Regions from separate parts of the Staphylococcus lugdunensis genome, predicted to be linked through region 1. Evidence: predicted binding sites of a transcription regulator. Region 1 holds the regulator's gene; each other region holds the start of a gene.
The links. The regulator NrdR, encoded in region 1, represses ribonucleotide reductase genes. The targets are predictions, from matches to a motif close to AACACNATATATNGTGTT.
Positions count from the first base shown of each region.

Region 2: the regulator NrdR is predicted to act here: its motif matches at 1,883-1,900, upstream of nrdD (anaerobic ribonucleoside-triphosphate reductase).
Region 3: the regulator NrdR is predicted to act here: its motif matches at 1,627-1,644, upstream of nrdI (class Ib ribonucleoside-diphosphate reductase assembly flavoprotein NrdI).

Region 1 covers NZ_CP014022.1:120,515-123,812, forward strand. Annotated here, with positions in the region: gene gap (type I glyceraldehyde-3-phosphate dehydrogenase) at 1-367, shown strand, start outside; gene bioB (biotin synthase BioB) at 540-1,547, shown strand; gene nrdR (transcriptional regulator NrdR) at 1,864-2,334, shown strand; gene AL499_RS00600 (replicative helicase loading/DNA remodeling protein DnaB) at 2,335-3,298, shown strand, end outside.
Region 2 covers NZ_CP014022.1:1,801,938-1,805,235, reverse strand. Annotated here, with positions in the region: gene nrdD (anaerobic ribonucleoside-triphosphate reductase) at 1-1,838, opposite strand, end outside; gene AL499_RS08435 (CHAP domain-containing protein) at 2,037-2,807, opposite strand; gene AL499_RS08430 (ArgE/DapE family deacylase) at 3,194-3,298, opposite strand, start outside.
Region 3 covers NZ_CP014022.1:1,008,593-1,011,890, forward strand. Annotated here, with positions in the region: gene nrdE (class 1b ribonucleoside-diphosphate reductase subunit alpha) at 1-992, opposite strand, end outside; gene nrdI (class Ib ribonucleoside-diphosphate reductase assembly flavoprotein NrdI) at 955-1,353, opposite strand; gene AL499_RS04800 (DMT family transporter) at 2,227-3,096, shown strand; gene queF (preQ(1) synthase) at 3,109-3,298, shown strand, end outside.

The sequences.
Region 1 (3,298 bases):
TGCTGCTAAAGCATTAAAAGAAGTTATGCCAGAATTGAATGGCAAACTACATGGCATAGCACTTCGTGTGCCAACTCAAAATGTATCATTAGTTGATTTAGTCGTTGATTTAAAACAAAAAGTGACAGTAGATGAAGTTAATCATGCATTTAGAGATGCAAACTTACAAGGAATTATTGATGTTGAAGAGGCCCCTCTAGTTTCTAAGGACTATAATACAAATCCTCATTCAGCAGTTATAGATGCTAAAAATACAATGGTCATGGGAGATAATAAGGTTAAAGTTATAGCCTGGTATGATAACGAATGGGGATATTCTAATAGAGTAGTTGAGGTAGCAAATCAACTTGGAGAACTAATTAAATAAACAATTTATTACTGCATCAATGCGAGGTAAGTTGGAAACTTACCTCGTTTTATATTTTAAGTCTTAACAAAATAAACAACTATATTGTAAACTTTATAATATCTATGGTTTACAATGTTGGTATCAAAGACTAAGATATAACTATATTGAAAGCAGAAAGGTATGTGGGGAAATGAACTTAGCAAATCAAATTATTAACGGGAAATATTTAACTCAGGCTGAGTGCTTAAAAATTTACAGAGATGCTTCGTTAGCTACATTAGATTTAGTGCATGAAGCTTATTTAATTAGACGACATTATTTCGGTCATAAAGTCAAACTAAATATGATTTTGAATGCAAAAAGTGGAATTTGTTCTGAAGATTGTGGCTATTGTGGTCAATCTAGAGAGATGAAGCACAAACAACGATACGCCTTGGTGTCAAATGAAACAATATGTAAGGGCGCAGATGTTGCTTCAAATAATAAAATTGGTACGTATTGTATTGTTATGAGTGGTAGAGGACCAAGTGACAAAGAAGTAGAACATATTACAAAAACGGTAAAAGATATAAAAAAGGATCATCCACAATTAAAAATTTGTGCCTGTCTTGGATTGGCTAACGAAGAGCAGGCAGAAAAATTAAAAGCTGCTGGAGTTGATCGCTATAATCATAATATTAATACTAGCGAGTCGTATCATGGGCAAGTTGTTTCAACACATACATATGATGAACGTATACAAACGTTATCATATATGAAAGAACATCATATTTCACCATGTTCAGGCGTAATATGTGGTATGGGTGAAAGCGATGAAGACATAATTGATATGGCTTTCGCATTGAAAAAAATAGATGCTGATAGTATTCCAGTGAATTTTTTACATCCGATACAAGGAACAAAATTTGGTAGTATGGATGATTTAACGCCTATGAAGTGTTTAAGAATATTATCTATATTCCGCTTAATAAACCCTACAAAAGAAATTCGTGTAGCAGGTGGCCGTGAAGTAAATTTGCGATCATTACAACCACTCGCATTACAAATTGCAAACTCGATATTTGTAGGTGACTATTTAATTACCGGTGGTCAACCAAATGAGTTAGATTATCAAATGCTCGAAGATCTAGGTTTTGAAATTGATTATGGCAATGACGATGAAATAACTTTTAGTCATCCACAATTCAAATCAAAGTAAATACAGAAAAAACAACGTTACAATTCAACAAACAACATCAATTAAAAAATTTTTAATATAATGTTCTACTATTGAGAATAAGTAATATTTATTATGGAGGGGCAAACTGTAAAGTAAAGCCATAATTGAATAATTTTTCTTGAAAAAAGTAAAATAGAAAAGGTTTTATAAATATATAAGAATAGCGTGTATAAAAAAGTTATGTTAAATTGCTATTTGTTAAAATTCTGTATGGATTCAATGAACATGTCACTGCTTTTGTCAAAATAGAAAATATAGTATAATGAAGCATAATCTAATCAAGAGGGTGATATAAATGAAATGCCCAAAATGTAGCTCTACACATTCAAAAGTTGTTGATTCAAGACATGCAGATGAAGCAAATGCAATTCGTCGCCGCCGTGAATGCGAGAAATGCGGCACGCGTTTTACTACTTTTGAACACATAGAAGTGAGCCCATTAATCGTTGTTAAAAAAGATGGTACACGTGAACAATTTTTAAGAGAAAAAATATTAAATGGTTTGGTAAGATCTTGTGAAAAAAGACCTGTGCGTTATCAACAATTAGAAGATATTACAAACAAAGTAGAATGGCAATTGCGTGATGAGGGTCACACTGAAATTTCTTCGAGAGATATTGGGGAACATGTAATGAATTTACTTATGCATGTCGATCAAGTTTCTTATGTCAGATTCGCATCCGTATATAAAGAATTTAAAGATGTTGATCAGCTTCTAGCTTCCATGCAAGGTATCTTAAATGATAATAAACGGAGTGACTCTTAAATGACCATGCAAGCTTACCAATTTGATTTAAGACCAAGAGACAGTTTTGAAGTTATTCGTCATTTTGAGCTTAGTCAGGCTCACTTAGAAATATTAAATCGATTATATGCTCCATTGATTGGTACGCATGCCATTGGTTTATACCATTATTTAAATCAGTTTGTATCTGAAAATAATCAGGAATTGCTAACGCATTATACCATTATGAATGAGTTAAAGGTTAATTTATTAGATTTTAGAAAGACAATGGATTATTTAGAGGGGATTGGCTTGCTTAAATCTTTTGTGCGCCATCAATCTGATAATTCAAATTTTATCTATGAACTAATACAACCACCTACAGCTTATCAATTTTTTAATGATCCTATGCTGTCAGTTTTTTTATTTAGTGAAGTCGATAAAAAGCGCTTTGTACAGTTAAAACAATATTTTGAGCAAGATAGAAAAGATTTAACAAATTATCAAAATATTACGCACAAATTTACTGAAGTTTTTAAAATGCCTAATAAAGATATTAAAATTGATAGTCAAAACATTAAATCATCTCAATATTATAAAGGTCTTGATTTGTCTAATGAGCACTTTGATTTCGAATTACTTAAAGAGTTACTTCAACATCATTTTATTAGTAGTGAAATAGTTACAGATGAAGCTAAAGCTTTAATCTTACAATTGGCTACTTTATACGGTTTAACCGTTGAGGCAATGAAACGCATGATTTTAAACTCAATTACAAGTGCACAAACTTTATCGTTTGAAGAGTTACGCAAACAAGCAAGATCATATTATTTAATTGAGCATGAACAGCAATTGCCTAAATTAGCGATAAATGCTGATAAATATTATGATTCTGAGAGCCAACATACGCGTGATAACTCGACTAATACAAAACAAGACGAGTGGCTATCTAGTTTAGATAATATAAGCCCAGTTGATATGCTCTCCTCATGGTCGGGTTCAGAAC
Region 2 (3,298 bases), 890 kb from region 1:
TCCTTCATATGTTTAACTCTTGCGCAAATTTCTTTTTGACGTCCTTCAATCACAGGTCGTTGTACTGGATTTCCTAAATAACCACATGTTCGTTTGACCACATCTACTGTTTTAGGATCATGATTACCACAATGTGGACATGTATATCCTTGAGCAGTTGTTTCAAAATCTCCTTCATAGCCACATTCATAACAACGATCAATTGGTATATTTGTTCCTAAATAACCAACTTTATCGTAGGCATAGTCCCAAACCGCTTCAAGCGCCTTTAAATTATGATTTAATTTTGGATATTCGCAATAGTGAATAAATCCACCGCTTGCGTAGTATGGATAATCCTTTTCGAAATCTATTTTTTCAAAAGGTGTAACATCTTTTCGCACATCATAATGAAATGAATTTTGATAGTACCCTTTATCCGTAATATCTGGTATAGAGCCAAATCGTTCATAATCTAAGCGGCAAAAACGGTCTGTCAATGATTCGCTCGGTGTACTATAAATACTGAACCAAACGTCCGTCTCTTCCGTCCATTCTAATTGATAATCCTTCATTTCTTTTAATATATCTAATGTAAAGGCCTTGGCATCTGGATTTGTTTCCCAGTTTGGACCATAAAATACAGTAGCTGCTTCGTATAACCCAATATAACCCATAGAAATCGTAGCACGGCGATGTTTAAATAAATCCGTAACATCTTCACCTTCTTGTAATTTATATTTAAAGGCGCCACTTTTATACAAAATCGGAGCATTTTCAGGAACCGCTTGTGCAACACGCTCAATACGATAAAGTAAGGCTTCATGTAAAATATCCATACGCTCATGGAAAAGTCGCCAAAACGTTAACTTATCGCCTTGAGACTCAATCGCAATACGCGGAATATTTAATGTTACGACACCTAAATTACATCGACCACTATTCTCAAATTGCCCTTGAGCATCACGCCAAGCTGGTAAAAATGAACGACAACCCATAGGTGCTTTAAAATCACCTAAAATATCAACCAGTGTATCGTAGTTTAAAACATCTGGGTACATGCGTTTCGTTGAGCATTTTAAAGCGAGTTGCTTAACGTCATAATTAGGGTCTTCTTCGCTAAAATTAACGCCTTTTTTTATCGTAAAGACTAATTTTGGAAAGATTGCAGTAATTCTATTTTTACCTAGTCCTTTGATACGTGTGTTCAAAATTGCCTGTTGAATTTTTCGACTTAGTTTATCTGTTCCTAAACCAAATCCAAGTGTTACAAATGGCGTTTGACCGTTTGATGTGTACAATGTGTTTATTTCATACTCTAAACTTTCTATAGCATCATTAACATCTTTAGTTACTTGTTGATCTACATAATCTTCTATAGCATCTGCTCTAACAAATGTTTCAGCAACTTTGCGGTGATGTGCTTCATTATGTCGTGCATATGTACTAAGTAATTCATCAACGCGGTCGACCGTGCAGCCACCATATTGGCTACTAGAAACATTGGCAATAATTTGTACAAGTTGTGCGGACGCCGTTTGAATTGATTTCGGTGTAGTGACATTGGCGTTCCCAATCTCAAACCCATGCTGTAACATTGATGTTGCATCAATTAAGCAGCAGTTTGTTAAAGGTTGGAATGGGTGATAATCTAAATCATGAAAATGTATATCTCCATTCTTATGTGCTTGTGCGACTCTTTTAGGTAATAAATGTTGTAATGCATATGACTTTGAAACGACACCTGCTGTTAAATCACGCATCGTTGAAAATGTATTGCTATCTTTATTGGCATTCTCATTTACAATTGCTGGATCTTTGGTAATGAGACCTTGTAATTCAGCTTCAAGTTGTTTCATAAAAATCATTCCATTTCTATATATAGTACTTATATTAAACTTATAACACTATATATAGTATTTCAAATAAAAACCCACATGTTAACATAACTGTCAAAGAGTTGTTAATAATCCTTGAACTTTGAGCAGCAGACAATAAAAAAATCCTACAATATTGTTGAAGCACAATATTGTAGGATGAACCGTTCAAATAGTTGATTATGAGATGTAATTGTAAGAGCTTGCTTGACTTGCTGAAATTGTACGTGTAGAGACAACGCCAGGTCCGCCATTGTAATTCATTTCTGATACTTTAACTGAACCATCACTATTGACTTTTTCAACGTAAGCGACATGACCATATGCACCTTGTGATGTTTGCATTACCGCACCTTGTTTTGGTGAATTGCTAACATTATAGCCTTCTGATGCAGCTGCGCTAGCCCAGTTACTTGCGTTGCCCCATGTAGAGCCAATTTTTCCGCCTACTTTATCAAAAACGTAATACGTACATTGACCTGCTGTGTATAGGTTTGAGCTTGATCCTGATTTACCTGAAAACGCTGAACCACCACTAGTATTTGAAGCATGACTTGATGGTGCTTGTGTAGTTGTTACTTTAACATTTCTATCAGAAGTTGAATAGCTAGCACCTAATCCGCCACCATTGTTTGCGTGATATGCTTGAGTTTGTGGCTGATAGTTTTGACTATATTGCGTATTGTAGTTGTAGTTTTGAGTGCCTGCTGTGTTTGTATAATTATATGAATAATATTGACCTTGTTGTGCTTGGTTTGGACTCCAATTACCTTGCCAAGTGTAGTGATAATTACCTTGTTGGTCAATTGTATATGAATAGCTATAAGAATATGGATCATTTGGATTATAACCATTATTGTTTTGTTCAGCAGCGTGTGCGTCATGACCTCCTGCGAGTGCAATTGTTGCAAATCCTGCTGTTGCGATTGTAGCTGTAGCGATCTTTTTCATAATCAAATATCCTCCTAAATTCATTTAAATAATGATTTCTTTATCTCGTGGCTACCTTCAAGTTACAAAACATGATTAATTTTTTCTCGTTGTTTCAACGACAAATCACACTCTATCAGAAAAATAAGCTGCTGTGTGCGTTGTTAATATTTTGTAAAAGAATCATAATAAACAGTCGTTCGATGTAAAACTCATAGCTATTTTGTAACAATCTCTAACAACGATGATGTTGGGGATGATAGACATCATAATCAACAGATTATTACATTTGTTGTAATAAAACCGATAATTGCTTTCACGTTAATGACATCAAAAACAATTAAATTTATTCATAAAAAACTATGAAGACATTTATTATCAAATGTTTCTTCATAGTTAAGTTTCTTTTAATTACTCTTTTTGTTTAAATAATCAACAACGACATGTTGATACAAATCAATAAAATCTAAATAATGCTGTTTATCTATATATTCATTCGCTCGATGTGCTTG
Region 3 (3,298 bases), 890 kb from region 1:
GGATTGGCAACCATATCATCGTAATACTGCTCTAAATCGATATCATCAAGTGTTACACCATACTCTTGTTTAACTGTGTGTGGCGCAAACATATAAAAATCTTTTCCTTCTTTAGCTAAATCAAAGAATTTTGATGGCACAATTAAGCCTGTTGAAATCGTTGATAGACGTAAATCCTCGTCAGCATTAACCTTTTTAGTATCTAAAAATTCTTCAACATCATAGTGGAATATATTTAAATATACAGCACCTGCACCTGGACGTTGTCCTAGTTGGTCTGCATAACTAAATCCACCTTCTAGTGATTTTGCGACTGGTAATACCCCTTTAGCCACACCTTTAATTCCTTTAATTGCTTCACCACGAGCACGTAATTTAGATAAATTAATGGCTACACCGCCACCGATTTTACTTAATTGTTTTGCTGTTGAATCAATAAAGTTAATAGAATTTAAACTATCATCTACTTCTAATAAAAAGCATGAGACTAATTCACCACGTCGAGCGCGACCTGCGTTTAAAAATGTCGGCGTCGCTGGTTGATAACGTTGTTCTACCATGGCTGAGATAAATTGTTTTGCTTGTGCTTTATTACCATTAGCTAAATACAGTGCTACGATTGTCACGTGCTGATTATAATCTTCCAAATATTGTGATTTATCATTCGTTTTTAACGCGTAATCTTTATAAAACTTACTTGCTGACATATAACTTGCAAAGTTAAATTCAATTGACTTGGCAAAATCAGTTATCTCACGTAAGTCTATCTCACTATATTTATCGAACACATTAAAATAAAAATCATGGTCTACTAAATAATGTAAGCGCTCAATTTCGTCATCAAAGTAAATTGTTTTATCGTGAATCTCTTCAAGATAAACCTTTAATGCTTCTTGATCTTTCTCTAAATTAAAGAAACCACTCTCTTTACGTTTGGTTACTTCATTATTTAGTTCAATATGATTGTATTTTTTCTCGTTCATAATTTTCATTAAATTGACCCACCTTGTCCTTAAATTCTTTCACGTCACTGTTTGATCCTTGAACCTCAAATTTCATTAGTAATGGCACGTTATATTGTTCAGAAATCGTCTGTCCAGCCTTCGCAAAGTTTTGTCCCCAGTTGCGATTGCCGCTTGCAGCAACTGCTTGCAAGTGCTGATGATTGACTTGTAGAAATTGCTGTACTTCTTGTGGCACTTCACCAAAGCCAATTGTCCCTGTTACTAAAATATAAGGCTCATTTACTTCTTCTTGACAATTATCTTCTGTTATTTCCATAACATCTGATAATTCGGTTCTTTTAATAAATCGTTGAACATTTCCTGAAAATGAAAAATAAATAACTTTCATTTAATCGCCTTCTTTCATCAATCTTGTATTAAAAAATAAAGATTTCTTGCTAGAAACCGAATTGCACTAGTATTGCATGGATATGTGTCGTGTTGTTTATAACATGTTCATTTGTTACTGCGTAGTATGTTGTTTAGTATAAATTCATGTTATGTTTTAAAATACGTCATAACAAATTAAACGCTATCGCTCATTTTTTCTGTGCTGATGAAACATCATTAGACTATCATTTATGTCAGTCATCCATTTTATAGTTGTTCAATGCCTCATATAAACACTACATCTTGTGTATAAAGCAAAAACGAACTATATGTATAATAGTAAAATTTCTCTAATGCATAACGAATATGGTGAGAAATTAGCCTTATTTAGTGTTATTTTGCTTAAATATTGACTTTTTTATTGCATTCTATTTTAGAAGTAAACACTATATATTGTGTTGGTTTTCAAAAACCAACACAACATTCTGTGTTTCATTATACATAATATCCTTAATTATTAAAAGTTTGAGATTGCTCCTTAACGTTCGGAATTTCGAATAAACGTGCGTCACTGTAAGTTTAAAATAGCTCAAAAAAATATTTTACATTTTTGTGAGCATTAATGCTTGCATTTATAAAATTTTTCTTAAATAGCTTTATCGTCCGGGTTGGCGTCATTTTTGAAGCTATTAATTCAAACATAAAAATATGGTATACAATCTTAATTTAAAATTTTATACAAATATTCCGGATATTTAATTTATTTCCAAATAGAACGTATGTTCGTTTTTTAATTATAAACGATTGCATTATACATTTCAAGTTCCAATGCATAGATTGCTTTTTTATGCTATCATATATAAGTTAAAATTTATTATTGGGGCGATTAACAGTGAATCCAAAAGTGAAAGGTATTATTGCTATCCTCATTTCTGCTATTGGCTTTAGTTTTATGTCAGTTTTTTTTAGACTTGCCGGTGATTTACCTGTCTTTCAAAAGTCGTTAGCACGAAATTTTGTTGCTATGTTTATACCCTTATTTTTTATTTATAAATATAAACAGCCAATGTTCGGTAAACTTCGTAATCAACCATTATTGATTGGACGGTCTACCCTTGGGTTGATTGGCGTATTACTCAACATCTTTGCCATAGATCATATGGTGTTAAGTGATGCCGACACACTAATGAAACTTAATCCATTTTGGACTATCCTATTAAGTTTACTATTCTTACATGAAAAAGTGCGAAAATATCAAATATCTGCGATGATCATTGCCATTATGGGTATGTTGCTTATAGTTAAGCCCGAATTTTCTTCTGAAATGCTTCCATCATTAGCAGGATTATTTTCAGGAATATTTGCTGCATCAGCTTATACATGTGTGCGCGCACTAAGCAGACGTGAACAACCTTACACGATTGTTTTTTACTTTTCATTATTTTCCGTGATTGTGTTGATCCCGTTTTCCATCGCAACATTTGAGCCAATGACAACAACCCAAATATTATATCTTTTAGGTGCAGGGCTTGCAGCAGCTGTAGGTCAAATAGGTATCACATTAGCTTATAGTTTTGCTGCGGCGAAAGATATTTCAATATTCACGTATGCTTCTATCATTTTTACTGCACTATTTGGTTTTATTTTATTTGGCGAAACACCAGATATGTATGCTATAGTCGGCTATATTATTATCATTAGTGCAAGTTACTATATGTTTGACCAAGCACGACGTGAATCAAATACACAACAATCACATTAAAGGAGCGGTAATATGACTCAAGGACGTCAAGAAGAGGAAATGAAAGACATTACATTATTAGGTAACCAAAATAACAATTATCAATTTGATTACCGTCCAGATGTATTAGAAACATTTGTTAACAAACATCAAGGGAGAGACTATTTCGTTAAATTTAACTGTCCAGAATTTACGTCACTCTGCCCTATCACAGGTCAACCCG